DNA from 4 places in the Arthrobacter sp. K410C genome. Region 3 is predicted to be linked to each of the others. Evidence: riboswitches for the same ligand, from Rfam matches in the RefSeq annotation. Region 3 holds a riboswitch; each other region holds the start of a gene.
The links. A riboswitch is a leader RNA that binds a small molecule or an ion and turns the genes downstream of it on or off. The one in region 3 is predicted to bind thiamine pyrophosphate.

Region 1: another riboswitch for thiamine pyrophosphate. It lies ahead of thiD (bifunctional hydroxymethylpyrimidine kinase/phosphomethylpyrimidine kinase); the one in region 3 lies ahead of AC5RU7_RS18210 (ECF transporter S component).
Region 2: another riboswitch for thiamine pyrophosphate. It lies ahead of thiO (glycine oxidase ThiO); the one in region 3 lies ahead of AC5RU7_RS18210 (ECF transporter S component).
Region 4: another riboswitch for thiamine pyrophosphate. It lies ahead of AC5RU7_RS15920 (ECF transporter S component); the one in region 3 lies ahead of AC5RU7_RS18210 (ECF transporter S component).

What each region holds. Positions count from the first base shown of each region.
Region 1 is NZ_JBNHFJ010000001.1:37,139-44,255, reverse strand. It holds gene AC5RU7_RS00250 (Rne/Rng family ribonuclease) at 1-2,782, shown strand, start outside; TPP riboswitch at 2,934-3,031, shown strand; gene thiD (bifunctional hydroxymethylpyrimidine kinase/phosphomethylpyrimidine kinase) at 3,039-4,589, shown strand; gene rplU (50S ribosomal protein L21) at 4,852-5,160, shown strand; gene rpmA (50S ribosomal protein L27) at 5,219-5,482, shown strand; gene obgE (GTPase ObgE) at 5,598-7,117, shown strand, end outside.
Region 2 is NZ_JBNHFJ010000001.1:441,989-449,105, forward strand. It holds gene AC5RU7_RS02080 (thiazole synthase) at 1-655, opposite strand, end outside; gene thiS (sulfur carrier protein ThiS) at 660-896, opposite strand; gene thiO (glycine oxidase ThiO) at 893-2,215, opposite strand; TPP riboswitch at 2,208-2,326, opposite strand; gene thiE (thiamine phosphate synthase) at 2,354-3,085, shown strand; gene AC5RU7_RS02100 (RNB domain-containing ribonuclease) at 3,168-4,679, shown strand; gene AC5RU7_RS02105 (DEAD/DEAH box helicase) at 4,980-6,665, shown strand; gene AC5RU7_RS02110 (DNA-methyltransferase) at 6,674-7,117, shown strand, end outside.
Region 3 is NZ_JBNHFJ010000018.1:2,614-9,730, forward strand. It holds gene tkt (transketolase) at 4-2,157, shown strand; gene tal (transaldolase) at 2,182-3,297, shown strand; gene rpe (ribulose-phosphate 3-epimerase) at 3,370-4,047, shown strand; gene AC5RU7_RS18200 (ribose-5-phosphate isomerase) at 4,092-4,565, shown strand; gene AC5RU7_RS18205 (cupin domain-containing protein) at 4,710-5,072, shown strand; TPP riboswitch at 5,129-5,267, shown strand; gene AC5RU7_RS18210 (ECF transporter S component) at 5,328-5,951, shown strand; gene AC5RU7_RS18215 (thiazole synthase) at 5,970-6,770, shown strand.
Region 4 is NZ_JBNHFJ010000012.1:43,910-51,026, reverse strand. It holds gene AC5RU7_RS15935 (glycoside hydrolase family 25 domain-containing protein) at 1-478, shown strand, start outside; gene AC5RU7_RS15930 (energy-coupling factor transporter transmembrane component T family protein) at 475-1,275, opposite strand; gene AC5RU7_RS15925 (ABC transporter ATP-binding protein) at 1,272-2,825, opposite strand; gene AC5RU7_RS15920 (ECF transporter S component) at 2,825-3,448, opposite strand; TPP riboswitch at 3,510-3,645, opposite strand; gene AC5RU7_RS15915 (heme-degrading domain-containing protein) at 3,726-4,277, shown strand; gene AC5RU7_RS15910 (hypothetical protein) at 4,274-4,480, shown strand; gene AC5RU7_RS15905 (DUF4383 domain-containing protein) at 4,579-5,037, shown strand; gene AC5RU7_RS15900 (iron-containing redox enzyme family protein) at 5,099-6,148, shown strand; gene AC5RU7_RS15895 (glycosyltransferase family 2 protein) at 6,145-7,117, shown strand, end outside.

The DNA.
Region 1 (7,117 bases), on a different contig from region 3:
CGCGGCCGCTGCAGGCGACGCGCCGCAACACGCCGCTGCAGGGGAGCCCGCCGAAACGGAGGAGCCTGCGAAGGAAGCTGCCAGCGCCTTTGCCTCACTGTTCCTGGAACCGGCTTCCCCCACTTCCGTACTGTTCCAGGCCCCGGACCTGAGCACTGTGGTGCGCCCGGCTCCGGCCGTCCCGGAGGATGTGGAAGAGGACGACGCCGAGGACGGCGACGCCGACGATTCCGCCGGCCGCCGCAGGCGCCGCAGCCGCGGCCGCCGCAGCCGCAGCCGCCTCGAAGATCGTGACGCGGAGGCTGCCACTGACGGCGAAGCCGGCGACGACGCCGAAGCGGAGGGCGACGAAGCGTCCGCCCTCCTGGAAGAGGGCGTCACATCCCGCCGGCGGCGCCGGCGGCGCCGCGGCGACCAGGACCTCGAACTGACCGGCGGCGGGGACGACGATCCCCCCAACACCGTCACCCGTGTCCGCGCCCCGCGCGCGGTGACCGAGCAGGCCGCCAGCAACCGCGTGACCAGCGTCAAGGGTTCCACCCGCCTGGAAGCGAAGAAGCAGCGCCGGCGTGAGTCCCGCGATACCGGCCGGCGCCGCACCGTCATCACCGAGGCGGAGTTCCTGGCCCGCAGGGAATCCGTGGACCGCCAGATGATCGTCCGCCAGCGCGACGACAGAATCCAGATTGCCGTCCTCGAGGACGGTGTCCTCGCCGAGCACTTCGTCTCCAAGACCCAGCAGGACTCGCTGATCGGCAACGTCTACCTGGGCAAGGTCCAGAACGTGCTGCCCTCCATGGAGGCAGCATTCGTGGACATCGGGCGCGGCCGCAACGCCGTCCTGTACGCCGGTGAGGTGAACTGGGAGGCCGTCAACCTCGAAGGCAAGCAGCGCCGGATCGAAAACGCGCTCAAGTCCGGCGACACCGTCCTGGTCCAGGTGACCAAGGACCCGGTGGGTCACAAGGGCGCTCGCCTGACCAGCCAGATCTCGCTGCCCGGCCGCTACCTCGTGTACGTTCCCGGCGGGTCCATGACCGGCATCTCACGCAAGCTGCCCGACGTCGAACGCAACCGCCTCAAGCGCATCCTCAAGGACCGCCTCCCGGAGCAGGCCGGCGTCATTGTGCGCACCGCGGCCGAAGGGGCGTCCGAGGAAGAGCTGACGCACGACATCAACCGGCTCCGCGCCCAGTGGGAAGGCATCGAAAGCCAGTCCACCTCCACCAAGGTGCTGGCCCCCGAACTGCTGTACGGCGAACCGGACCTCACCATCAAGGTGGTCCGCGACGTCTTCAACGAGGACTTCTCCAAGCTGATCGTGTCCGGTGAAGAGGCCTGGGACACCATCGAGGCCTACGTCACCTACGTTGCCCCGGACCTGGTGGGCCGGCTCGAGAAGTGGACCAAGGACCAGGACATCTTCGCCGCCTGGCGGATCGACGAGCAGATCCACAAGGCCCTGGAACGGAAGGTCTTCCTGCCGTCCGGCGGTTCCCTGGTGATCGACCGCACCGAAGCCATGACCGTGGTTGACGTCAATACGGGCAAGTTCACGGGCAGCGGCGGCAACCTTGAGGAAACCGTCACCAAGAACAACCTCGAAGCAGCCGAGGAAGTGGTGCGCCAGCTCCGCCTCCGGGACATCGGCGGCATCATCGTCATCGACTTCATCGACATGGTCCTTGAATCCAACCGGGACCTGGTGCTGCGCCGCCTGGTGGAATGCCTGGGCCGCGACCGCACCAAGCACCAGGTTGCCGAAGTCACGTCCCTGGGCCTGGTCCAGATGACCCGGAAGCGCATGGGCACCGGGCTCCTGGAGGTCTTTGGCGAGCAGTGCGAGGCCTGCGCCGGACGCGGCGTTGTCACCCACGACGACCCCGTGGAGCACCGCCGCGCCAACATCGTTGCTGCCGAGCACCACGTGCAGCGCACCGACAGCCGGCCGGAATCCCGTGCCGAAAGCCACCGGAACGAGGGCCAGCGGACCGACAGCAGCCAGCCCGGGGGACGCCCGGATCGCAAGCGGCGGCGCGGACGCGGCGGCCAGCAACCCGATGCTGCGCCGGCGCCCGCTGTGCATGTCCACACGGTCCACCCGGACCCGGCCGACGCCGAGCGCCACGCCAAGGCTGAAGCCACCAGGCTGGCCCTTGCCAACATCGCGGCGGCTGCGCATGCGGCGCACCTGCACGACGACGAGGTCGCGGCGGCCAGGCAGGCCCAGTCGGCCCAGCCCGCGGCGCCTGCCGTGGAAGAGAAGCACGACGCCGGTACCCCGCCACGGCCTGCGGCTGTCCTGACCTTCGGCGGCGAGAAGGTTGCCCTGCCCTTCGTGGAGCACGCGGAGGAGCAGCAGCCCCGCCCTGCCCTCACCCTGGACAGGCTCGCGGAAGCCTTCGCCCACCTGGGCGAACCGGCGCCTGCCGCCGAAACCCCCGCGGAAGAACAGGAAGCCACGCGGCCCGAGGCGGTTCCGGCACAGGCGGAACAGCCGGCTGCCCCTGCGGAAGCTGAGAAGGACTGGTCTGACCACACGGTGGACCAGTCCCGCCAGCGGCGGCCGCGGCGCAACCGCAGCGCTAGCCGCGCCCAGGGTGCCGCCAACGAAACCAGCGTGCAGCAGCACGAGAACGTTCCGGCACCCAGCGCCGGACACAGCCATGCTGCCAAGGCCCCGGAACCCGCATCGGCCTCGCAGGAACGCAAGGAAGGCGCGCCCAAGCCCGCCGAGGCGCCCATCATCCTGGGCGTGGGGGTTCCTGCCTCTGAGCTTTAAGCCCAGGCAGGGCCACTGGGTAACCCGGGAAGTCCCCGTCTCGTGGACCGTTCCCCTCCGTATTCCGGGGGGAACGGCCCATAAGGCGGGGACTTTCCTGCATGCGGTGGCTGTCACTTTTCCCGGGCTCCCAGGTCAGCGGCTAGGCTGGGTAACCGACACGGGGTGCCGCGCGAAGGGCCGGCTGAGATCCAGACCCGTTGAACCTGTCCGGCTAGTACCGGCGAAGGGATGTCCTTTGTCTTCGACCCTCTTTATGCCCGCGGAAACTTCCCAGCCCGACGCAATCCCGGATGCGACCGTCCAGGCCGCGCCCGCCCAGCCAGCGCTGCGCCGGGACGTGCCGCGCGTCCTGTCCATTGCCGGTTCGGACCCGTCCGGCGGCGCCGGCATCCAGGCGGACCTGAAAAGCATTGCGGCGCACGGCGGCTACGGCATGGCTGCCATCACCGCCCTCACCGCGCAGAACACCCGCGGCGTGGCTGCCGTCCACCTGCCGCCCGCGTCCTTCCTCGCCTGCCAGCTGGATGCCATCAGTGACGACATCAGCATCGACGCCGTCAAAATCGGCATGCTGGGCGACGCCGGGGTGATCGCCACGGTCCGGACCTGGCTGGAGAAGGTGCGTCCCGCCGTCGTGGTCCTTGACCCGGTAATGGTGGCCACCAGCGGTGACCGGTTGCTCCAGGAATCCGCCGAGGCAGCGCTCCGCGATCTGCTGCCGCTGGCCCACCTCATCACCCCGAACCTGGCCGAACTTGCCATGCTCGTGGGCGAAGAACCCCGGGATTCCTGGGCCGGGGCCCTGGAACAAGGGCGAAAGCTGGCCGATGCCACCGGAGCAACCGTGCTTGTGAAGGGCGGCCACCTGTCAGGTGCGCAATGCCCGGACGCCCTGGTCAACACCGCCGGCCTGCTGCGGGCGGAGGTCATCGAGGTACCGGGGGAGCGGGTGGCCACCAGGAACAGCCACGGAACGGGGTGCTCGCTGTCCTCTGCAATGGCCACGGTGCAGGCTCGGCGGGGGGACTGGGAGGCGTCGCTGCGGGAAGTGAAGCCCTGGCTGGCGGGGGCGCTCGCGGACTCCGCCCGGCTTGAGGTAGGAGCCGGCAACGGGCCCGTGCACCACTTCCACCACCTGCGGGCAGTTCCGCAGCCGGGGTCATTCGAAGCCCTGCTCTGGACTGAAGCTGAAGCGGACCTGGACGCCATCTACCGCCTGGACTTCATCCGCGGCCTGGTCTCGGGCAGCCTGCCGGAGAAGGAATTTGCCTATTACCTGGCCCAGGACGCCATCTACCTGAACGGCTACTCCCGCGTGCTGGCACGGGCAAGCGCCTTGGCCCCCACGGAGGCGGAGCAGCTGTTCTGGGCCGGATCCGCGCAGCAGTGCCTGGAGGTTGAGTCCGAGCTGCACCGATCCTGGCTCAGCACGCGCCCCGTCCAGGCCGAACTTGGCCCCGTGACAAAGTCCTACGTCGACCACCTCACGGCGGCCTCCGCGTCGGGCAGTTACGCGGTGCTCGCCGCGGCCGTCCTGCCGTGCTTCTGGCTGTATGCGGAGGTGGGCAAGACCCTCCACGCCCAGTTCCTCGCCGCGGGCGAACCGGCCGGCCACCCGTACGCGGAGTGGCTCCGGACGTACGCTGACGAGGATTTCGCCGAAGCGACCCGGAAGGCCATTGCCATTGTGGATGCGGCCGGGCGAAGCGGCTCGGACGCCGAGCGGGCGGACATGGTCACGGCCTTCAAGCAGTCCTGCCGCCTGGAAGTGGACTTTTTCGACGCGCCGCGGCTGCACGCCTGAGCCTGTGGCGCCCGTCCCGCCGGTACCATGGTTGGTGCGCGGCCCCGCTGTCCGGCCGGCCTGTGGTTCCTATCACAGCCGGCGCGCAGGAGCCAGCCTCATTTGCGGCCGAAGACAAAATTAGCGTAGTCTAGTTCTTCGGTGCTTACGCCAACACTTGGGTTATGACCCCACGGCGTTGAGGCACAGCGAGAAGCCAGCCTGTTAGAGCCGGTTCCGCACGCAAATTTAGTTAGAAACGTCGAGAGAAGTGAGTTCCCAAGTGGTGTACGCGATTGTCCGCGCAGGCGGCCGCCAAGAGAAGGTTTCCGTCGGAGACTTCGTTACCCTGAACCGCGTCGCCGGTGGGGCTGGCAGCACCATTCAGCTGCCCGCACTGCTCCTGGTTGACGGTGACAAGGTCACCTCTGCCGCTGCTGACCTGGCCAAGGTAACTGTTACAGCTGAGATCCTGAACGACCTCCGTGGTCCGAAGATTGTGATCCAGAAGTTCAAGAACAAGACCGGTTACAAGAAGCGCCAGGGTCACCGCCAGGAACTGACCAAGGTCAAGATCACTGGTATCCAGTAACCTTCGTTACTGTTCAGGTTTTTAGCAGATCCCCAGAACTTAGAGGCAGGCATTTCAAATGGCACATAAAAAGGGCGCGAGCTCCACTCGCAACGGTCGTGATTCCAACGCTCAGTACCTCGGCGTAAAGCGCTTCGGCGGCCAGGTTGTTTCCGCTGGCGAGATCATCGTCCGCCAGCGCGGCACCCACTTCCACCCGGGCGCTGGCGTGGGCCGTGGCGGCGACGACACCCTGTTCGCACTGACCCCGGGCGCCGTTGAATTCGGTACCCGCCGCGGTCGCCGCGTCGTCAACATCGTTGCTGCTGCAGCTGCAGAGTAACAACCAGCATCAAAGCGGTGGAGCGGGCCTGATGGCCCGCTCCACTGTTCTTTTAACCGCATTACAATCGTGATGGCGCTTTCGGCGCCGCGAAAACAGCACTGAGGAGATTTACGTGGCCAGCTTTGTAGACCGGGTAGTACTGCACGTATCCGGCGGTAGCGGCGGCCACGGGTGCGTCTCCGTCCACCGGGAGAAGTTCAAGCCCCTCGGCGGGCCCGACGGCGGCAACGGCGGCAACGGCGGCGACGTCATCCTGCGCGTGGACCACCAGACCACCACCCTCCTGGACTACCACCACGCACCGCACCGCCACGCCACCAACGGGGGCCCCGGCATGGGTGACTGGCGCGGCGGCAAGAACGGCGAAACCCTCGTGCTGCCTGTGCCCGACGGCACCGTGGTCAAGTCCAAGGACGGCACCGTCCTGGCCGACCTCGTTGGCGAAGGTGCCGAGTATGTGGCCGCGGCCGGCGGCATTGGCGGCCTGGGCAACGCTGCTCTCGCATCCCAGAAGCGCCGTGCGCCGGGCTTCGCGCTGCTCGGCATCGAGGGTGAGTCCCGGGACATCGTCCTGGAACTGAAGTCCATCGCCGACATCGCGCTTGTCGGGTTCCCGTCAGCGGGCAAATCAAGCCTCATCGCCGCCATGTCTGCCGCCCGCCCCAAAATCGCCGATTACCCGTTCACCACCCTGGTGCCCAACCTGGGTGTTGTGCAGGCAGGGGACGTCCGCTTCACCATTGCCGACGTTCCCGGGCTGATCGAGGGCGCCAGCGAAGGCAAGGGCCTCGGCCACAACTTCCTGCGCCACGTGGAGCGCTGCGCCGCGCTGGTCCACGTCCTTGACTGCGGCACCCTGGAATCGGACCGCGACCCCCTCAGCGACCTCGCCATCATCGAGGCCGAGCTCGAAAAGTACGCCGTGGACATGAGCTACGCCGGCCAGGACGGCGAAGTGGTTCCGTTGAACCACCGGCCTCGCCTGGTTGCCCTCAACAAGGTGGACCTGCCGGACGGCAAGGACATGGCGGAATTTGTCCGGCCGGAGCTGGAATCCCGCGGGTACCGGGTGTTCGAGGTGTCCGCCACCAGCCATGAAGGCCTCCGCCAGCTCGGTTTTGCCATGGCAGAAATCGTCAAGGCTGCCAGGGACGCAGTGGCAGCTGCGCCGCCCAAGGTGCAGCCTGCCGTGCTGCGGCCCCGCGCCGTCAACGAAACCGGCTTCCGGATCCGCCGCGAGGAAAAGAACCTCGAGCCGCTGTTCCGCGTCCTGGGCGAAAAGCCCGTGCGCTGGGTCAAGCAGACCGATTTCACCAACGAGGAAGCCATCGGCTACCTCGCCGACCGCCTGGCGAAGCTCGGCGTGGAAACGGAACTGTTCAAGCAGGGCGCCAAGCCCGGCGACACCGTGGTGATCGGCGAGGATGACGGCGTCGTCTTCGACTGGGAGCCCACCATGATGGCGGGCGCCGAACTCTTGGCCTCGCCACGCGGCACGGATGTCCGTTTTGCCGATATCGGCGACCGGCCCACCCGCAACCAGAAGCGTGGGGAACAGCAGGAACGCAAGGATGCCAAGGCCGCCGCGCGCGCTGAACTCGAAGCTGAGCGTAAGGCCGGCATCTGGACTGA
Region 2 (7,117 bases), on a different contig from region 3:
GCAGCACGGCGTCGCAACCGAGCTCCATGGCCAGGGCGGCGTCGGAGGCCGTACCGATCCCGGCGTCCAGGACCACCGGGACGGAGGCGCGGGAGACGATCAGCTCGATGTTGTGCGGGTTCAGGATTCCCAGTCCCGTGCCGATGGGCGCTCCCAGCGGCATCACGGCGGTGGCGCCGAGGTTCTCCAGCCGCAGCGCCAGGACCGGATCATCATTGGTGTACGCAAACACCTTGAAGCCGCGGTTCACCAGCTGTTCGGTGGCCTCCACCAGCTCGACGGCGTCGGGAAGGAGGGTGTGCTCGTCGGCAATGACCTCGAGCTTCACCCAATCCGTTTCCAGCGCCTCGCGGGCGAGTTCGGCAGTGAGGACGGCGTCCCGGGCAGTGAAGCAGCCGGCGGTGTTCGGCAGTACCCGGATGCCGTGGTCCACCAGGAGCTGGAACAGCGAGCCCGTCTCCGCCGTCGAGTAGCGCCGCATTGCCACGGTGGTCAGGGACGTGCCGGAGGCCAGGAGTGCTGCGCCAAGCCCGTCGAGGCTCGGGGCGCCCCCGGTCCCCATGATGAGCCGGGACGCCAGGGGCACCCCGTCGATAACCAGGGCATCGTCCAGGTTGGCAACGGCCGTGGTGGTCAGGGTATCGGATTCGGTCATCGTGTCAGCCTCCCTGCACTGCCGTGACAAGCTCGACGTCGTCACCGTCGGCGAGCGCCGTGGCGAACCATTGGCTCCGGGGAACAACCTGTGCGTTGTGCGCCACGGCGACACCCAGCCTGTTCCCGTCCTTGGCCTGGCCGTCAGCCCCCACGGTACGGCCGGTGACCTCGCTGATGAGGGTGGTGATGGAGGCCCCCTCAGCCACCGTATGGTGGTTTCCGTTCAGGGTGATATTCATGCTGTCTCCTTGATGTTGACGCTTGCAGCGGAGGTTTCGCGGCCGGAGAAGCGGCCAGGGTCGAACGTTTTCCAGCGGGGGTCCGCGGTGCCGTCCATCAGGTCCCGGCAGATGGCGCCGGCTGCGGGTGACAGGAGGACGCCGTGCCGGAAGAATCCGGTGGCCATGATCAGGCCGGCGATGTGCCCGCCCGGGTTGGAGCCCGGGGCGGCGGGCACCCTGCCCAGCAGCGGGGCGTTGTCCGGGGTCGCCGGCCGGGCCCGCGCCGTACATTCAAGCAATTCCAGCTCGGCCACGGCCGGGACCAGGACCTGCGCGTCCCGGAGTAGCTGATAGACGCCGCCTGCGGACACCGTTCCGGCAGCGGACCGGAGGGCTTGCGGGGGTACGGCACCGGCCCCGGCGAGGGCATCCTCACGCTGGGTGGCTCCGATCACCACCGTTCCGTCCTCCCGGGGGACGATGTACACCGGCACGCCGCGGACCAGGCCGCGGACGGTGGCCGTCACCAGCGGCCGGAGGTGCTGCGGTACGGCGAGGCGGAGGATGTCCCCGTAGACCGGCCGCAGCGGCAGGAGCAGGCCCGCGGGCAAGTCCATCACCGCAGCGGCATCCAGTCCATTGGCCACCACGGTTTCTCCGGCCAGCACTGTGCCGCCGCCGGCGAGCCGGGCTCCCGCAACAGTGTCATCCGCCCACAGCAGGCCCAAGGCCCTGTCCGGCACCGCGTAGCCTTCCACTGCGCCCGCAACTGCGGGGCCGCGGCCGGCGGCTTCCCCGGCGAGGGCGTTGCGAAGGCAGGACACCAGGAGCCGGGGATCCACCTGGTGGTCCGCGGGGGTGTCGAGGGCACACGCGATGGCGGGGCTGAGCAAAGGTTCCCGCCGCCGCGCCTCGCGGATGGTCAACGGCTCAACAGCCAGGCCATTGGCCTGCTGGACCGCGCGCAGGTCCATCAAAGCCCGGCGGTCGGCGGCGTCGGCACCTACGGCGAGGGTGGGCGTCGTCAGGTACCCGGTTTTCTCCCCGGATGCACAGGACAGGTCCGCGATGAAGCCGGGCCACCGGGCGGAAGAGGCCAGCATCAGGTCCAGGAGATCCTCTTCCTGGTAGTGCAGCTCGCTCACCGGTGCGAGCATCCCGGCTGCCGCCCAGCTGGCGCCGGAGCCGGGGGCGTCGTCGATCAGCGCGACGCTGCGGCCTGAGCGCTGTGCTTCCCAGGCGATTGCGTGGCCCACCACTCCGCCGCCGATGACTACGACGTCGGCCCTGATGGTGCCGTTGGGGGGCTGCGGGGGTGCTGTGTTGGGGGTGCCCATGTGTCTCCTTCCCTACGCCGGAATTACCCGGATCAGGTCAAGCGGTCGGCTCTGACGCCCTCTCAGCCCGGCGCTTTATGACAGCTGCCGCAGGCTCCCGCAGTACGAGGCAAGTGTAGAGGAACTAGGCTTGCAGCCATGAATGTGTCCCACTCCGCTGCCGCTGTCGGCGCCTCCGCAACCGATGCCTTCACCACCGCCGAGGGAACCGCAGGGCTCAAGTCTGCCCGCCTCTATCTGTGTACTGACGCCCGCGCTGACCGCGGTGACTTCAGGGATTTCGTGGATGCCGCCTTCGCCGGCGGAGTGGACATTATCCAGCTCCGCGACAAGACCATCGAGGCTGCCGAGGAGCTGGAACTGCTGGCCGTCCTCAGGGAGGCTGCGCAGCGCCATGGCCGGCTGTGGGCAGTGAATGACCGCGCCGACGTCGCGGTGTTGTCCGGCGCGCCGGTGTTCCACATCGGGCAAAAGGACCTCCCCCTGCCCGCGGCACGCACCCTGCTGAACGGCAACGCCGCCATTGGACTCTCCAGCCACACCCCGGAACAGGTGGATGCCGCACTCGTTGCCGCCGCAGGGCCTGCCGGGTTGGACTATTTCTGCGTCGGGCCGGTCTGGGCCACCCCCACCAAACCGGGCCGGGCCGCCGTGGGACCGGAGCTGGTGAAATACGCTGCAGCAGCCGCGGCCAAAACCGGCAACGAGGTGCCGTGGTTCGCCATCGGCGGCATCGACCACTCCAATATCAGCGAGGTGGTGGAAGCGGGGGCCCGGAGGATTGTGGTGGTGCGGGCCATCACCGAAGCGGCGGATCCCGCCGCGGCGGCGGCCTCACTCCTGGCCGTTTTGGACGCTGCCGCGTCCTGACCTACCGGCGGGCAACACGGCCCTGCCTTCTATCCCGCCAATGGCCTGCATATTCGGCGGTCTTCGGGCTAGGCTGATTTTCGTGTCACACCATCGGCTGGCTCCCAACGTCCATGAGCACAACAACGCGCTGGAAGAGGCCCTGGGCGCGCTGCGGACCGAGCTGGAGCTGCCCGGGCCATACCCGGAGCACGCGGTCCGGGACGCCGAAGCGGCCGTGGCCGCGCTGGAGCTTCCGTCCCACGACCTGACCGGGGTCGAATTCATCACCATCGATCCGGCCTCGTCCACGGACCTGGACCAGGCGCTCTTCATAGAGGCCGACGGCGGCGGCTACCACGTGCTGTACGCCATCGCCGACGTTCCGGCCTTCGTGAAGCCGGGCGGACCGCTGGACCAGGAAACGCGGCGCCGCGGGCAGACCTTCTACGCCCCCGACGGCCGAATTCCGCTGCATCCGGAGGTCATCAGCGAAGGGGCGGGGAGCCTGCTGCCTGGCCAGGAGTGTCCGGCCTTCGTCTGGGACTTCCGCCTGGACGGCAATGCCGAAGTCACCTCTGCCACAGTCAGACGGGCACGGATGCGCAGCCGCGCCAAGCTGAGCTACAAGGGCGCGCAGGCCCAACTGGACGCCGGCACCGCATCCCCGGTCCTGCAGCTGCTGAAAGAGGTTGGCCTCAAGCGCGTGGAGCTGGAACGCGCCCGTGACGGCGCCAGCCTGAACATGCCGGAGCAGGAGATCGTCCAGCTCCCCGACGGCGGTTACCGCATCGCCGCCGCGCCGCAGCTGCCCGTGGAGGACTGGAACGCCCAGATTTCGCTCATGACGGGCATGGCTGCCGCGCAGCTCATGCTGGACGGCAAGGTGGGCATCCTGCGGACCATGCCCGCGCCGGACGAACGCTCCCTGAACCACTTCAAACTCCAGACGGAGGTGCTGGGGAAACCGTGGGACGGCGAGGTCGGCTACGGCGAGTACCTGCGCAGCCTGGACCCCACCGAACCGCGGCAGCTGGCAATCATGCACTCGGCGGGGATGCTGTTCCGCGGAGCCTCATACACCGCTTTTGACGGCATCGTACCGGAGGCTGCTGTGCAGGCCGCCATCGGTGCGGCCTACGCGCACACCACCGCTCCCCTGCGCCGGCTGGTGGACCGCTTTGTGCTGGTGATCTGCGAGGCTCTCAGTAACGGCGGCAACGTTCCTGGCTGGGCGCGGCAGGCCCTGCCGTCGCTTCCCGAGATCATGGCCGGCTCGGACCAGCTGGCGTCCCGGATGGAGCGGATGGCGCTGGATACCGTGGAGGCCGCGCTGCTGGTCAACCATGTGGGCCAGGAGTTCGATGCCATCGTCATCTCCGGCTCGAAGCCCCAAAAGGACAACGGCAACGGCGGCAGCCCCCGCAATGGGAATGGGAAGAACGGAAACGGGAAGAACGGAAACGGCAACGGCGGTTCCGGCATCATCCAGATCGCCGAACCTGCCGTAACAGCCCGCTGCGCCGGCGACCTGGAGTCCGGCACCAAGGTCCGCGTCCGCCTGCTTTCCTCCGATATTGCCACCCGCGAGGTCCACTTCGAACTGGTCGCCTGACGCCCGTTGCGGGCCCGGCTTCCCGCCCCGAAGGGTGCAAAAGCCGGTATTGCGGCACTGTACGGCTAGACTGGAGAAGTAGAAATGGATGCCCGGTCGTTGATTTCCTTGATTTGAAACCAACAAGCCCGCCCCTACGCGATCTTGAGATTTGCCCGCTGGTCACCAGTGCCAGCATTAGATAGCCCGCGATCGGCTTCCACTGGAAATGCTTGTGCGCCCGAGCGTGCTCCGGACCGGCCTTGCGGCCGGCCCGTCGAGCAGGCAGCGCCAATGCCCAAATGAATAAGGAAACTCCCTGTGAGTGAATTGCATACCCACCAGCTTCTGACGGACGAGACCGGCACCGAGGTGATTGAGCCGGAAGAGACCATCATCTCGGACGAGAAGCCGCACGAAATCGCGGAGAAGTCCTTCTCCGACTACAACGTCCGCGAGGACATCGTCGAATCGCTTGCCGACGCCGGGATCACCCACCCCTTCCCCATCCAGGCCATGACCCTGCCGGTGGCACTGTCCGGGCACGACATCATTGGCCAGGCCAAGACCGGCACCGGCAAGACCCTCGGTTTCGGCATCCCCGCCCTGCAGCGCGTCATCGGCCAGGACGACCCCGGCTACGCCAAGCTGGCGGTCCCGGGTGCACCACAGGCCCTGGTGATTGTCCCCACCCGCGAACTGGCAGTCCAGGTGGCCAACGACCTGCAGACCGCATCCCGCAAGCGCAACGCGCGCATCGCCACTATCTACGGCGGCCGTGCCTACGAGCCGCAGGTGGAAGCGCTGAAGCAGGGCGTGGAGGTTGTGGTGGGCACCCCCGGGCGCCTTATCGACCTGTACAAGCAGAAGCACCTGAGCTTGAAGAACGTCAAGATCGTGGTCCTGGACGAGGCCGACGAGATGCTGGACCTCGGGTTCCTGCCCGATGTCGAGACCCTCATCGCCGCCACCCCGGCCGTCCGGCAGACGCTGCTGTTCTCCGCCACCATGCCCGGCCCGGTCATCGCGATGGCCCGGCGATACATGACGCAGCCCACCCACATCCGCGCCGCCGATCCGGACGACGAGGGGCTGACCAAGCGCGATATCCGCCAGCTGATCTACCGCGCTCACAGCATGGACAAGACCGAAGTGGTGGCCCGCATTCTGCAGGCCCGGGGCCGCGGACGCACCATCATCTTCACCAAGACCAAGCGCACCGCCGCCAAGGTGGCAGAGGAACTGGTGGACCGCGGCTTCGCCGCCGCCGCCATCCACGGCGACCTGGGCCAGGGTGCCCGCGAGCAGGCCCTGCGCGCCTTCCGCAACAACAAGGTGGACGTCCTGGTGGCCACCGACGTAGCGGCCCGCGGCATCGATGTGGAGGACGTAACCCACGTCATTAACTACCAGTGCGTGGAAGACGAAAAGATCTACCTGCACCGGGTGGGCCGCACCGGCCGCGCCGGCAACAAGGGCACCGCCGTCACCTTCGTGGACTGGGACGACATGCCGCGCTGGGGACTGATCAACAAGGCCCTGGGGCTGAGCGTGCCCGAGCCTGTCGAAACCTACTCCTCCTCGCCGCACCTCTACACCGACCTGGACATTCCCGAAGGCACCAAGGGCCGGCTGCCGCGCGACAAGCGCACCCTTGCCGGTGTGGACGCCGAGGTCCTGGAGGACCTGGGCGAAACCGGGAAGAAGAACAGCCGCGGCGGCGGCCGCGGGGACGGCCGTGACCGTGCCGGGCGCGGACGCCAGGATTCCGGCAGCCGCGAAGGTGGCCGTGAAGGTGGCCGTGGCGGCGAGCCCGCTGGCCGCTCCGGTGAGCGCCGTCGTCGTACGTCAGGCCCGGCGGCAGCCTCCGCGCCCGCCGGCGAAGCTGGACAGAACGACGGCGAGCAGCCCACGCGTGCCCGCCGCCCCCGTACCCGCACCCGCCGCCGCAACGGCGAAGTGGTTGCCGGCACTGACAAGGGCGCACAGCCTGGCACCGAGGGCTAACTGCCCCGATGACTGACACTGTTTGGGCGCCGGACGGCGGCAGCCTGGTGGTGCACGCGGACAACGCGGAGTACCTCCCCACGCTGCCGGACGGCGCCTTCACACTGATTTATGTGGATCCGCCCTTCAACACCGGCAGGCCACAACGGCGCCAGGAAACCAGGATGGTGGCCAACGCCGAGGGCGGCGGCGACCGCGTGGGCTTCAAGGGCCGCTCCTACGACACCATCAAGGGTGCTTTGCACCGTTACGACGACGCGTTCAGCGACTACTGGTCCTTCCTGGAGCCGCGGCTCGTGGAGGCGTGGCGACTGTTGGCCGAGGACGGGACGCTGTACCTGCACCTCGACTACCGCGAGGTGCACTACGCCAAGGTGATGCTGGATGCCATCTTCGGCCGGGAATGCTTCCTGAACGAGATCATCTGGGCTTATGACTACGGCGCCCGCGCC
Region 3 (7,117 bases):
ATAGTGAACCCGACAGCAAATGCCGTACTCACCCCGCGTCCTGATACTGCTGTACTGGACTGGACGTCCCAGGACCAGCGCGCGGTGGACACACTCCGCGTCCTGGCAGCCGACGCCGTTGAGAAGGTAGGCAACGGACACCCGGGGACCGCGATGAGCCTGGCTCCTGCTGCGTATCTCCTTTTCCAGAAGCTGATGCGCCACGATCCGCGCGATCCGGACTGGATCGGCCGTGACCGGTTCATCCTGTCCCCGGGGCACTCCTCGCTGACCCTCTACAGCCAGCTGTTCCTGTCAGGCTACGGCCTGGAACTGGAGGACCTTCAGGCGCTGCGGACCTGGGGGGCACTGACCCCCGGCCACCCGGAGTACAAGCACACTGCCGGTGTGGAGATCACCACCGGCCCGCTGGGCCAGGGCCTTGCATCCTCGGTGGGCTTTGCCTACTCCCAGCGCCGCCAGCGCGGCCTGTTCGACGCCGATGCCCCCGCCGGCGAGAGCCCGTTCGACCACACCATTTGGGTCATTGCCTCCGACGGCGACATCCAGGAAGGCGTGACCTCGGAGGCTTCCTCCCTGGCCGGCCACCAGGAACTGGGCAACCTCGTCGTCATCTACGACGAGAACCACATCTCCATTGAGGACGATACCGACATCGCCTTCACTGAGGATGTCCTGAAGCGTTACGAAGCCTACGGCTGGCACACCCAGCGCGTTGACTGGACCGAGACGGGCGAATACGTCGAAGACGTCCAAGAGCTCTACTCCGCGCTGCTGGCGGCCAAGGCTGAGACCTCCAGGCCGTCCATCATCTCGTTGCGCACCATCATCGGCTACCCCGCCCCCAAGAAGCAGAACACGGGCAAGATCCACGGGTCAGCCCTGGGCGCCGATGAAGTTGCAGCTCTGAAGGAAGTGCTGGGCTTCGACCCCGCCAAGTCCTTCGAGGTGGATGAGGACGTCCTTGCCCACGCCCGCAAGGTTGTGGACCGCGGCGCAGCCGCCCGCTCCGAATGGGAAGAGTCCTTCTCCGCTTGGCAGTCCGCCAACCCCGAGGGCGCCGCCCTGCTGGAGCGCGTCGAAGCCCGCCGGCTGCCCGCCGGACTCGACGCCGCCCTGCCTGTCTTCGAGGCAGGTAAGGACGTCTCCACCCGCGCCGCGTCCGGCAAGGTCCTGAACGCCATCGGACCGGTCATGCCGGAACTCTGGGGCGGTTCAGCCGACCTCGCCGAGTCCAACAACACCACCATCGAGGGATCGCCGTCGTTCATCCCGGCTTCCCGCTCCACGGAAGCCTGGAAGGGCAACCCCTACGGCCGCGTCCTGCACTTCGGCATCCGCGAGCACGCCGCCGCCTCGATCGTGAACGGCATCAGCCTGCACGGCAAGACCCGCGCGTTCTCAGGGACGTTCCTGATCTTCAGTGACTACCAGAAGCCGGCCATCCGCCTCGGCGCCCTGATGGGCGTCGGGTCCATCTATGTGTGGTCACACGACTCCATTGGACTGGGCGAGGACGGCCCCACCCACCAGCCGGTGGAACAGCTCTCCACCCTGCGTGCGATCCCGGGCCTGGATGTTGTTCGACCGGCCGACGCCAACGAGGTTGGCATCGCATGGAAGACCATGCTGCAAAACCACAGCAACCCGGCCGGCATCGTCCTGACCCGCCAGAACGTTCCGACTTTCGCCCGCGGCGAGGGGACCGCCGAGGGTGACACGTTCGCTTCCCCGGCAGGTGTGGCCAAGGGCGGCTATGTCCTGGCCGAGGCATCCAATGGCGGTGCCACCGTCCCGGCCCAGGTGCTCCTGATCGCCACCGGCTCCGAAGTGCAGCTGGCAGTCCAGGCCCGCGAAGCACTCCAGGCCGAAGGCATCGCCACCCGTGTCATCTCCATGCCGTGCGTTGAGTGGTTCAACAAGCAGGACGCTGCCTACCGTGAGTCGGTCCTCCCGTCCGCGGTCAGGGCGCGTGTCTCCGTTGAAGCAGGACTGGCCCTGGGCTGGAAGGAATTCGTCGGTGATGCCGGCCGTTCCATCAGCCTCGAGCACTACGGCGCCTCCGCTGACTACAAGCGTCTCTTCCAGGAGTTCGGCATCACGGCGGAAGCAGTCACAGCCGCCGCTAAGGACTCCCTCGCAGGCCTGCAGGCCTAACAACCGATTTCAGGAGAAAAGACAATGACTACTCCCACCCAACAGCTCTCCGACGCCGGAGTATCGATCTGGCTGGACGATCTTTCCCGAGGCCGGCTCTCCAGCGGCGGGCTGCAGAAGCTCATCGAAGAGAAGAACGTGGTTGGCGTGACCACCAACCCGTCCATCTTCCAGGCCGCGATAACTTCGGGCACCGACTACGACGCCGCCATCGCCGGGCTTGCCGCGCGGGGCAGCAGCGTGGAGGAGACGATCTTCGAGATCACCACCACCGATGTCGCGGACGCCTGTGACCTCTTCGCCCCTATCGCCGCCGCGACGAACGGCGTTGACGGCCGCGTGTCCATCGAGGTGGACCCACGCCTCGCCTGGGACACCGCCGGCACCATCGCCGAGGCCAAAGAACTGTTCAAGAAGGTCGACAAAGACAACGTCCTGATCAAGATCCCGGCCACCCTTGAGGGCCTTGAGGCCATCACTTCCGTTCTGGCCGAGGGTATCAGCGTCAATGTGACCCTGATCTTCTCGCTGGAGCGCTACCGTGCCGTCATCAACGCCTTCCAGGCCGGCCTGAAACAGGCCAAGGAGAACGGCCACGACCTCTCGAAGATCCATTCGGTGGCGTCCTTCTTCGTTTCGCGTGTGGATACCGAGATCGACAAGCGCCTCGACGCCATCGGCACCGACGAAGCCAGGGCGCTCAAGGGCAAGGCAGGCGTCGCCAACGCCCGCTTGGCTTACCAGGTCTACGAGGAGCTGTTTGCCACTGAACGCTGGGCAGTCCTGGCTCAAGCCGGCGCCCGCCGGCAGCGGCCGCTATGGGCCTCCACCGGTGTGAAGGACCCCGCTTACTCGGACACCCTCTACGTCACCGAACTCGCCGCCGTCGACGTGGTAAACACCATGCCCGAGAAAACGCTGGACGCCACTTTCGACCACGGCGTGATCACCGGCGACACGATCACCGGCACATACGAGGAAGCACAAGGTGTGCTCACCGCCATCGAGCGCCTCGGCGTCTCCTACAACGACGTCGTCACTCTCCTGGAATCCGAAGGTCTGGACAAGTTCGTGGCCAGCTGGAAGGAACTGCTGGCCGATGTTGAGGGCGCGCTCTCCAGCGCCCGGAAGGCATCCTGAACCATTGAGTGCGCCCTGCGCGGGACCCATAGGGGTCCCGCGCAGTGGCCGCAGATCAGAAAGGCGGACACCATGTCCAAGCCACCCCTAAATTGCTGTATCAATCCCAGCATCCTGTCGGCCGACTTCGTCAACCTCGAAGCAGAGCTTGCCCGCATCAGCAATGCCGATGCTGTCCACGTGGACGTTATGGACAACCACTTCGTCCCGAACCTGACCATCGGCCTGCCTGTCGTGGAAAGGATCCAGAAGGTCAGTCCTGTGCCGCTGGATGCCCATCTGATGATTTCCAATGCTGACACCTGGGCCCCCCAGTTCGCTGACGCCGGGATTGCCTCGGTCACCTTCCATGTTGAAGCATCGGTTGCACCGATCAAGCTTGCCCGTGAGCTTCGCGCCCGGGGCTCGAAGGCCGGCATGGCCCTGCGCCCTGCCACGCCGGTGGAACCGTACCTGGACATGCTTTCCGAACTGGACATGCTGCTGATCATGACCGTTGAACCGGGCTTTGGCGGCCAGGCCTTTTTGGACGTGATGCTGCCCAAGATCCGCCGGGCTCGCGCCGCCGTCGACGGTTCAGGGGTGAACGTAGCCATCCAGGTGGACGGCGGCATCACGGAAGAAACCATCACCCGTGCCGCCGAGGCCGGCGCCAACGTCTTTGTCGCGGGCTCGGCCGTGTACGGCAAACCTTCCCCTGCTGAGGCAATCGAGTCGCTGCGCGCGAACGGCCAGCTTGCCTTCGCATAGCAGCAGGCCGCCCCATCACCGTTACCAATCTTGAAGGACCCATAATGCGCGTTCACATCGCAACCGACCACGCCGGCATGGAGCTCAGCTCCCATCTGATCACCTCGCTCGCAGCCAGCGGCTACGAGATGGTGGACCACGGACCGGCCGCCTACGACGCCGAGGACGACTACCCCGCATTCTGCATCAACGCCGCCGCCGCCGTCGTGGCCGACCGGGCGGCAGGCATGGACGCGCTCGGAATCGTGCTGGGCGGCTCCGGCAACGGCGAGCAAATCGCCGCAAACAAGGTCAAGGGAGTCCGGGCAGCCCTCGCGTGGAACCTCGACACAGCCAGGCTCGCCCGCCAACACAACGATGCCAACGTGGTCGCCGTCGGAGGCAGGCAGCACAGCGTCGAAGAGGCCACGGAACTGGTCAAAGCATTCCTGGCAGAACCATTTACTAATGCCGAACGCCATGAGCGCCGCATCGGCAAAATCGCTACCTTCGAAACCACGGGCGAGATCGTCGAATAACCCCCACCAACAAAACCCCGGGCCAAGGTTGTCGTCAACCCTGCCGCCAGCCATCCCGGAAAGTTCTCCCGCTGCTTAGACCAGTCGGGGATCCCAACACCGACTCTCCCGTCCCGGGGGAGCAACCCAGAAAGGAAGATTCACATGAGCATAACTTTCGAGCCGACCGCCCTCTTCCAGGGGAAGCTGGACGAAGCACCGCTCGGTCCACCCCTGGCCGAAGTGCTGGGCGACGAGATTCCGACGCGGATCACTATCCCCTTTACCAGCGATGATTCCCGGATCCTCTCCGGAGTCTGGGAAGCTGACCCAGGCCTTTCACGATGGGAGTTTCTGGAGCGCGGCGAGTCGATCTACGTCCTTGAAGGCCGCATGGTGGTTACCGAGGATGGCGGAGAGCCGACTACCGTAGAGGCCGGAACCGCAGCTATCTTCCCCATCGGTTGGAAGGGCACCTGGGAAATCCAGGAGCGCATCAGAAAATTCTTCGTCATTTTCACGCCCTGACCCAGGGAAACTGTAAGGCCTGGACACGTGCCAGGCCTTACAGTTTGTAGCCATTCATACAACGACAGGGGAGCGCCGCCATCCGGCACTGGCCATGGCCGGGGACCGCAGGTGGGCGCTGAGAGTGCGGACAGCCGCAGACCCTCGAACCTGATCCGGTTAGTACCGGCGCAAGGGAGTCGAGTTCTCGAAGTCCGGTAACGGCAGTAGCCGCGTGCCGTGCTTTCCCCTCCTGTTTCCCAGGAGGATTTTTTCATGAGCACTGCAGCAATCAAGAAGACCACCAGCAAGTCCTGGCGCGTCGTGGACATCGTGGTGGCGGCCCTGATCGCCATCGCCGGCGGCGTGATTTTCTGGGCCTGGTCCCAGGGCGCGGCCGCGGTCTCCGGGCCCATGAACGCGGTTTACCCGCCCCTGACCGGCCTGATCGCCGGCGGCTGGATGATCCCGGCAGTGCTGGGCATGCTGATCATCCGCAAGCCCGGCGCGGCATTGTTCTGCGAGACCGTGGCAGCCACCGGTGAGCTCCTGATGGGCTCGCAGTACGGCGCCTCGGTGCTGTTCTCAGGCTTGGTCCAGGGCCTGGGCGCTGAAATCATCTTCGCGATCTTCGTTTACAAGAAGTTCAACCTGCCGGTGTCGCTGCTGGCCGGTGCTGCCGCGGGCCTGTTCTGCGGCCTGAACGATTCCTTCGCGCCGTGGGGCTGGAACATTGCGTACTCCGGCGGTGACAAGCTTGCCTACATCATCTTCACCGCGATTTCCGGCGCGGTCATCGCCGGTGCCCTGTCCTGGATCGCGACCCGTGGCCTGGCGAAGACCGGGGTCCTGAGCTCCTTTGCCTCGCGCAAGGCAGCCACGGAGTCCGTCCTCTCCTGAGGCCTGAAAGGTTAGCTGATGACCATCACCACCGAAATGTGCGTGGACAGCGATCCGTTGATCATTGACGGAGTCGAAATAACTCCGCGGCTCATTATGGGCATTGGCGGAGCCCCCAGCCTGGACGGACTCGGAAGCGCCCTCGTTGCTTCTGGGACCGAGCTGACCACCGTCGCCATGCGGCGCTATTCGCCGTCGGAGGCCGGTTCCTTATTCCAACTCCTGCTCGACCACAAGATCCGGGTGCTGCCCAACACCGCAGGCTGCTTCACGGCAAAAGATGCGGTGCTCACCGCCGAAATGGCGCGCGAAGCATTGGAAACCGACTGGGTCAAGCTCGAGGTGATAGCTGACGAGCACACCCTGTTGCCCGATGCCGTGGAACTGGTCGATGCCACGGAGCAATTGGTCAACCGCGGCTTCAAGGTATTCGCGTACACCAACGATGATCCGGTCCTGGCCCTACGGCTCGAGCATCTGGGAGCCTCCACCGTTATGCCCCTTGGCTCACCCATCGGCACGGGCCTGGGCATCCTGAGCCCGCACAACATCGAGCTGATTGTGTCCCGCGCTTCCGTGCCCGTCGTGCTCGACGCTGGCATCGGAACCGCCTCGGACGCGGCCTTTGCAATGGAACTGGGGTGTGACGCTGTCCTGCTGGCTACAGCTGTCACCCGGGCACAGAATCCGGTGCGCATGGCCACCGCATTTAAACACGCAGTCCTCTCTGGAAGGCTGGCGAACCGCGGCGGCCGCATACCCCGCCGCGAGCATGCACTGGCGTCATCACCCTTGGAAGGACGAGCCGAGTTCCTGTAACGGGGTGCAGGCACCACCGACTGCAAGCCGTCCAAAACGGTAGGTAAAACCATCCTGATACAGCGTTTCCCACGACCACACATGACGGGATCATGGATGCCGGGAAGGAGCAGAGATGACGACACAAACGTCCGTCCGGCTGCTCCGCGCCGGTCTGGTGGGATCCCTGATTTTCATTCTCGGTGCGGGCGGACACCTCGCTGGTGGCGGTCACGCGCCCCGGCCCGAGGTCATGACCGCGCTCTTCGTTGTGACCTTGGTTCCGATAGTGATGCTTTCCTCACACCGGTTCTCGGTACCTGGGCTTCTTTGTTCGCTGGGCGCCGGCCAAGGGTGGCTGCATTGGT
Region 4 (7,117 bases), on a different contig from region 3:
GTACCCCATCGGGCGGCAGGTCCACAACCCCTACGGCCCCTGCAGGGAGGGGGACTACGGCAAAGCCTGCGCCTACATGTACGGCTGGGCGAAGGCCTACGACGACGCCTACGTCCGGGGAATCACTAATCCCGCCGGCTATGTCTGGTGGCTCGACGTGGAGACCGAAAACAGCTGGTCCGGCGACAAGGACGCCAACCGCGCCGTCCTGGAGGGCATGACGGACTTCTTCCACAGCATCAACGTCAAGGGAGTGGGTATCTACTCCACGTCCCTGCAGTGGGGCCGGATCGTTGGCAACGTCAGCAGCACCAGCAACCTGTACCGATTGCCGAGCTGGCTGGCCGGCGCCCGCAACGCATACCGGGCGGCCGGCGCGTGCCTAAACGCACCGCTCACGGGCGGGGGCACCGTGGTCCTGACCCAGTTCGTGGCGCGGGGCTTCGACTACAACCATGCGTGCACGCAGGAACCCTAGCTTCCCAGCCACACCATGTTCCAGGTACCGGCAGACACGGCCGCCACCACTGCGAGTCCCGCCATGAGCAGGCCGCCCGCCAGCACCCACGCATCCAGCGCACTGTAGGTTGAGGCGCGGGCCCAGGTTCGGGTCCCGCCGCCAAATCCACGCGCTTCCATGGTGACTGCCAGCCTCGACGCCCGCCGGATGGCCTGAACCAGGAGGCCGAAGCTTTGCCCCAGGGTGGCTTTCGCCCGCTGCAGCACGTTGCCGCGCGACCCCACACCGCGCGCGCGCCGTGCCATGCCAATGGTTTGCCACTCCTCCGCCAGCAGGCCCACCAGGCGCATGGCGGCCAGGGTGCCCAGCACGAACCGGTGCGGCAGGCGGGCCTTCTGGGCCAGCGCGTCCGCGAGATCGGTGGGATCGGTGCAGCTCATCAGCAGCACCGCCGGCAGCGCAATCGCGAGCCCGCGGAGCATGAACCCGAGCCCCGTCTCCAGGGACCCTTCGCTCATGGTCCAGATGCCGACGTCGATCAGCGTCCTTCCGCTGTCCGGCGCGAGGATTGAGGTGCTCCAACCGCCCACGGCGGCGGCGAGGATCAGCGGCCATCCACGCTGCCAGAGCAGCGTGAACGTGAGCCCGGCAAGCGGGAACAGCAGGACCTCGAAGGCCAGCGCCACCGAAGCGGACACCCAGTCGATGGAAAGCGCCAGGACCACGGTGATCAGGAGGACGGCGGCCAGCTTGCTGAGCGGATTGGCGCGGGTCAGCAGGGCGTTGTTGCCGCGCAGGTGCAGTTCCTGCCTCACAGGGCCACCTTTTCCGCCGCGGCCAACTTCAGCTCGGTTCCGCCCAGGGCGGCGGTGAACTCGGCGTCGTGGGTCACGGACACCACGGCGGTGCCGGAGTCCAGGAGCTCGGAGAGGAAGGACGCCAGCTCAGCCCAGGTGTTGGCGTCCTGGCCGAATGTGGGCTCATCCAGTACCAGGACCTGCGGGCTGGCCGCCAGGACGGTTGCCACCGAGAGCCGCCGCTTCTCCCCGCCCGAGAGGGTGTAGGGATTGGCATCCACCAGCGGGGTGAGCCTCAGCCGCTCCAGCAGCTCGTCAACGCGGTCCTCGCCGTGGCCCAGATGGCGCGGGCCAAACAGCAGCTCATCACTCACCCTGCCGGTGACAAACTGGTGTTCCGGCTCCTGGAACACCGTGCCTATCCGCTCAATCAGTTGCTCTGCCTTCCACCTGAAGGGGTCGATTCCCGCGCCCCGGCTCAGGCGGGTTGTTGCGGAGATCTTGCCCGCAACGGGCTCCAGCAGCCCCGCGAGGGTCAGTGCAAAGGTGGACTTACCGGCACCGTTGGGCCCGGTGATGGCAAGCGCCTGCCCGGCCCGTACCCGCGCGGTGATGTCCTCCTGCACCGGAAGCGGCTGGATTTTCCGGAATCCGCTGCGGCGCGGGCGTTCCCGGGACACAGCCACTTTCTCGGCGGCCAGCATCAGGTCTCCCGCGCCTGGGCCGGTGCCGGCTGCGCGGGGACGGGTGGCCGGCACGTAGCCGGGCACCCACACCCCGGCGGCGGCCAGCATGGTGCGGGCCTCGTCCAGGACCCGGTCCGGCGGACCGTCCAGGAGGACGCCAGGATCGGCGGCCGAGCCCGGCTGCAGGACCACGATCCGGTCCACCAGGTCCTTCCACACCGACACCCGGTGCTCCACCACCACCAGCGTGGCACCGGTTTTATCCAGGCAGCGCGCCACGGCGTCACGGACCTCCAGCACACCGGCCGGATCAAGGTTGGCGGTGGGCTCGTCCAGCAGGATCAGCCCGGGCTGCATCGCCAGGATGCCTGCCAGCGCAAGCCGCTGTTTCTGCCCGCCGGACAGCGCCGACGTCGGATGGTCCAGCGGCAGGTGGGACAGCCCGACGTCGGCGAGCGCCTCGTGCACTCGGGTCCAGATGGCGTCGCGGGGGACGGCGAGGTTCTCGGCGCCGAACGCGACGTCGTCCCCGACCCTGGAGAGGACCACCTGGGTTTCGGGGTCCTGCTGCATCAGTCCAGCACGTCCGCGCTGCCCCCGGGGGGACCCGCCGTCGACGAGCAGTGAACCTGACTCGTCGGAGTCGCCGGCCTCGCCGTCGTCGTTCACATCGCCCAGGACCCCGGCGAGGGCGTGCAGCAGCGTGGACTTGCCGGCGCCCGAGGCCCCGAGCAGCAGGACGCGCTCCCCCGGTGAGATGTCCAGGTCAAGGGCGTGGACGGCGGGCCTGGCGCGCCCGGCATGCCGCCAGCCCCAGCCACGCGCCGTGACTGCGGCCGGCCGCACCGCCCCGGCCGTGCCGTGGTGGGTAGGTGCCTGCATCAGGAGAAGACGGGCTCCGTTGCCGCCTTGCGGGAAGCGAAGGAGCTCAGGACCCCGGTCCTGGCCAGGCCGCGGGTGGCGATCCAGGACAGGGCACCGGCGATGACCGCGCCGGAAATCGCGGTGAAGATGATGTAGGCAAGCTTGTCACCGCCGGAGTACGCGATGTTCCAGCCCCACGGCGCGAAGGAATCGTTCAGGCCGCAGAACAGGCCCGCGGCAGCACCGGCCAGCAGCGACACCGGCAGGTTGAACTTCTTGTAAACGAAGATCGCGAAGATAATTTCGGCGCCCAGGCCCTGGACCAAGCCTGAGAACAGCACGGAGGCGCCGTACTGCGAGCCCATCAGGAGCTCACCGGTGGCTGCCACGGTCTCGCAGAACAGCGCCGCGCCGGGCTTGCGGATGATCAGCATGCCCAGCACTGCCGGGATCATCCAGCCGCCGGCGATCAGGCCGGTCAGGGGCGGGTAGACCGCGTTCATGGGCGCGGAGACCGCGGCCGCGCCCTGGGACCAGGCCCAGAAAATCACGCCGCCGGCGATGGCGATCAGGGCCGCCACCACGATGTCCACGACGCGCCAGGACTTGCTGGTGGTCTTCTTGATTGCTGCAGTGCTCATGAAAAAAATCCTCCTGGGAAACAGGAGGGGAAAGCACGGCACGCGGCTACTGCCGTTGCCGGACTTCGAGAACTCGACTCCCTTGCGCCGGTACTAACCGGATCAGGTTCGAGGGTCTGCGGCTGTCCGCACTCTCAGCGCCCACCTGCGGTCCCCGGCCATGCGGGCCCGACGGCGGCGCTCCCCTGTCGTTAAGTGTTGCTTGCTTGAATAATGCATTGGATTGCCCTGTTGGGCGTGGTCCAGTTTACACCGGGAGAGGGGTAGATTGTGGGCCATGACTGCCAATCCGCCGCATATGACTGAGTTCGATCCGGACTCCGATTCCGCCCAGCCGGAGGGATCCCTGCAGGTCCTCATCGGCCGCGTCGAGGGTGAGATCCATGAACTCCAGTTTCCGGGCTTCTCCATGGATGATGCGCTCAACCTTGGCCTCCTCCTGGTGGAGCTGGGCAAGGAGCGCGGCCTGCCCATCGCTATCGACATCACCAAGGGCGAACAGGTCCTCTTCCATGTGGCATTGCCGGGCGCCACGCCGGACAACGAACACTGGATCCGCGCGAAGCAACGGACAGCTGCACGGTACGAAGTGCCTTCCCTGCTGGTGGGGCTGCGCGGGCGGCTGCGCGGAGGCAGGATCGAGGACGAGGGCTGGTTCGACCAGACCCGCTACGCGGCACATGGCGGGTCTTTCCCTGTCTATGTGACGGGCGTGGGTGCGGTGGCCACCGTCACCGTGTCCGGGCTGCCGCAGGTGCAGGATCACGACCTGGTGGTGGAGGCCATGCGTGAGGTGTTGCGGTCCACCGGGGCTGACGGGGCACCATGACCGGCACTCCCGCTGACAATCCCGTCCGGGCGGCGGTGGACAAGGCCGAAGACGAGATGATCTTCATCGGCCCGGACCATCCCTACTATCCCCTGCTGGCCGAGCTGGTGTCCGCCGTCGGCAAGGCCTGGCAGCAGGGGTATGAGCAGGGCCGCAGCGGCGGGCACTACCCGAACCCCTACACTTGGACCGGGCTGGCCTGACGGGTTTCCAGCTGCCGGCGGGGAAACAAAGCCTGCTTAGCTTTTATTAGTAATCATGCTTACTATGTTGTTTCCACCGCGTACGAGGAGTCCAGGACATGGCAGTCAGCACCCGCCCACCGGGCGTCCGAACCGCGCTGCAGTGGTCCACGCTGGCTGTTGCCGGCATTTTCCTGTTCGCCGGCATCCTTGGATTCGTTCCGGGCATCACCAGCAACTACGGCTCCCTGGACTTCGCCGGCCCCGGTTCAAAGGCCCTGTTGCTGGGTACGTTCCAAGTGTCCGTCCTCCACAATTTTGTCCACCTCCTCTTCGGCGCCGCCGGAGTGTTCATGGCACGCACCCACCGGCAGGCCCGGAACTTCCTCATATACGGCGGCGTCATCTACTTGGTCCTCTGGCTGTACGGACTGCTCATCGGGGACGACACCCCCGCGAACTTCATCCCGGAAAACTATGCGGACAACTGGCTGCACCTCATTTTGGGGCTGGCCATGATCACGCTTGCGGTCCTCCTCTCCCCGCGGGCCACGCCGGCGGACAGCCGGAAATCCTGACCACACCCACCGGCCGCCAGCGCAGACGGCACGGTCACAACCCGAGACCTAGGAGCAACCCATGCGAATCCCGGAACCCCGAGGCCCCATCAGCAGCACGCTGTTCAACGTCCTTGCAGGCGCGCCTGGAGGCTCCGCCGAATCACTGGCCGGGCTGCGGGAGCTCGCCTCGAACCGGCTGGCCGAAACCGTGGACATCATTGGCGACGACGATGCCCAGCTTGCCCTTTTCTGCCTGTACGAGCTGCACTACTCCGGGCTGGACGGCGTCACGGACCACTGGGAATGGGATGCCGGGCTGATCCAGGTCCGGCAGATCCTGGAAAAGCCTTTCGAAGCGGCCCTTCGGGCGGCGGCCGGCGAGGCTGCCGGAGAGCTGGAACTTCCGGGGGAGCTCACCAGCGACGCGGTGGCGGATGTGCTGTTCGGCCTGGCCGGCAGGGACACCGGCCCCAGCGTCTCCCGCTATGTGGCCAAGAAGGCCAGCCTGGACCAGCTCAAGGAGTTCCTGATCCACAAGTCCGTGTACCAGCTGAAGGAGGCGGATCCGCACACCTGGGCGATCCCCCGCCTCAGCGGCCGGGCGAAGGCTGCCTTGGTGGAAATCCAGGCCGACGAGTACGGCGGCGGCCGCCCGGACCGAATGCACAGTGCCCTGTTCGCCCGCACCATGCGGGGCCTGGGGATGGACGACTCCTACGGCGCGTACGTTGACGCCGTCCCGGCGGTTTCCCTGGCGGCCGTCAACCTGATGTCCCTGTGCGGGCTGAACCGGCGGCTCCGCGGCGCCATCACCGGACACCTGGCCATCTACGAGATGACGTCTTCGCAGCCCAACCGCTTTTACGGCAACGGCTTCCGCCGGCACGGCTTCGACGCCAGCGTCACCCACTACTTCGACGAACATGTGGAAGCCGATGCTGTCCACGAGCAGATCGCGGGCCGCGACCTTGCCGGCGGGCTGGTGGAAGCCGAGCCGGAGCTGCTGGACGACGTCCTGTTTGGGGCAACGGCAGCCATGGCCATCGACAGCAGGCTGTCCGCCCACCTTCTTGACTCCTGGGAAGGCGGCCGCTCCTCGCTCAGGGCGGCAGTACCGGCGGCAGCGTGACCTCCCCGGCCAGCGGAGAATCCGCCGCACGGCTCCCCGCGGAGTACATCCTTCCCCTGCGCTGGACAGACGACACCGGACTCGCCGACCTGGTGGACTACCTGCAGCGCCTGGTGGCCTGGATCCCGGTCACGGTGGTGGATGGCTCCGGCCAGGACCTGTTTGCGCACCACCGGGAGCAGTTTCCGCCGCAGGTGCGCCACATCCGCCCTGCGGGCTGGACGGAGTCGGGCAGCGGCACGCCGCAGGGTAACGGGAAGGTCGCGGGCGTCGTCACGGGCGTGCGCGCCGCCAGCGCAGAACTGCTGGTAGTAGCCGACGACGACGTCCGCTACACGCGCGGGTCCCTCGCCGCCGTCGTTGACCACCTCGGGTCGGCGGACGTGGTGCGACCGCAGAACTACTTTGACCCGCTGCCCTGGCATGCCTTGTGGGATACTTCCCGGTCACTCATTAACCGGGCATGGGCCGCGGACTTTCCCGGAACACTCGGGCTGCGCCGCAGTGCCCTCCTGGCCACGGACGGCTATGAGCCCGTCCTGTTCGAAAACCTGGAGCTGATCCGCACCGTCGAGGCCGCCGGCGGACGAGAGCGGATCGTTCCGGGCCTTTACATCGCCCGCAGGCCGCCCAAAGCCAGGCACTTCCTCAAGCAGCGCCTCCGCCAGGCCTACGACGATTTTGCCCAGCCCCGGCGCCTGGCCGCGGAACTCGCCCTGCTTCCGGCCATCATCGGGGCAGCCACCCTCCCCCGGCGGGCACGCACCGCGGTGTTTGCGGGACTGGCGGCCGCGGCGGTGGCCACAGCCGAGACCGGACGCCGGCGCCACGGCGGTACGGCCGTGTTTCCCTTGCCCGCGGTGTGCTTCGCGCCGCTGTGGGCGACGGAGCGGGCCGTTAGCATCTGGGGCGCCCTCGCGCTCCGGCTCATGGGAGGCGTCCCCTATGCCGGTGCCAGGATCCGCACGG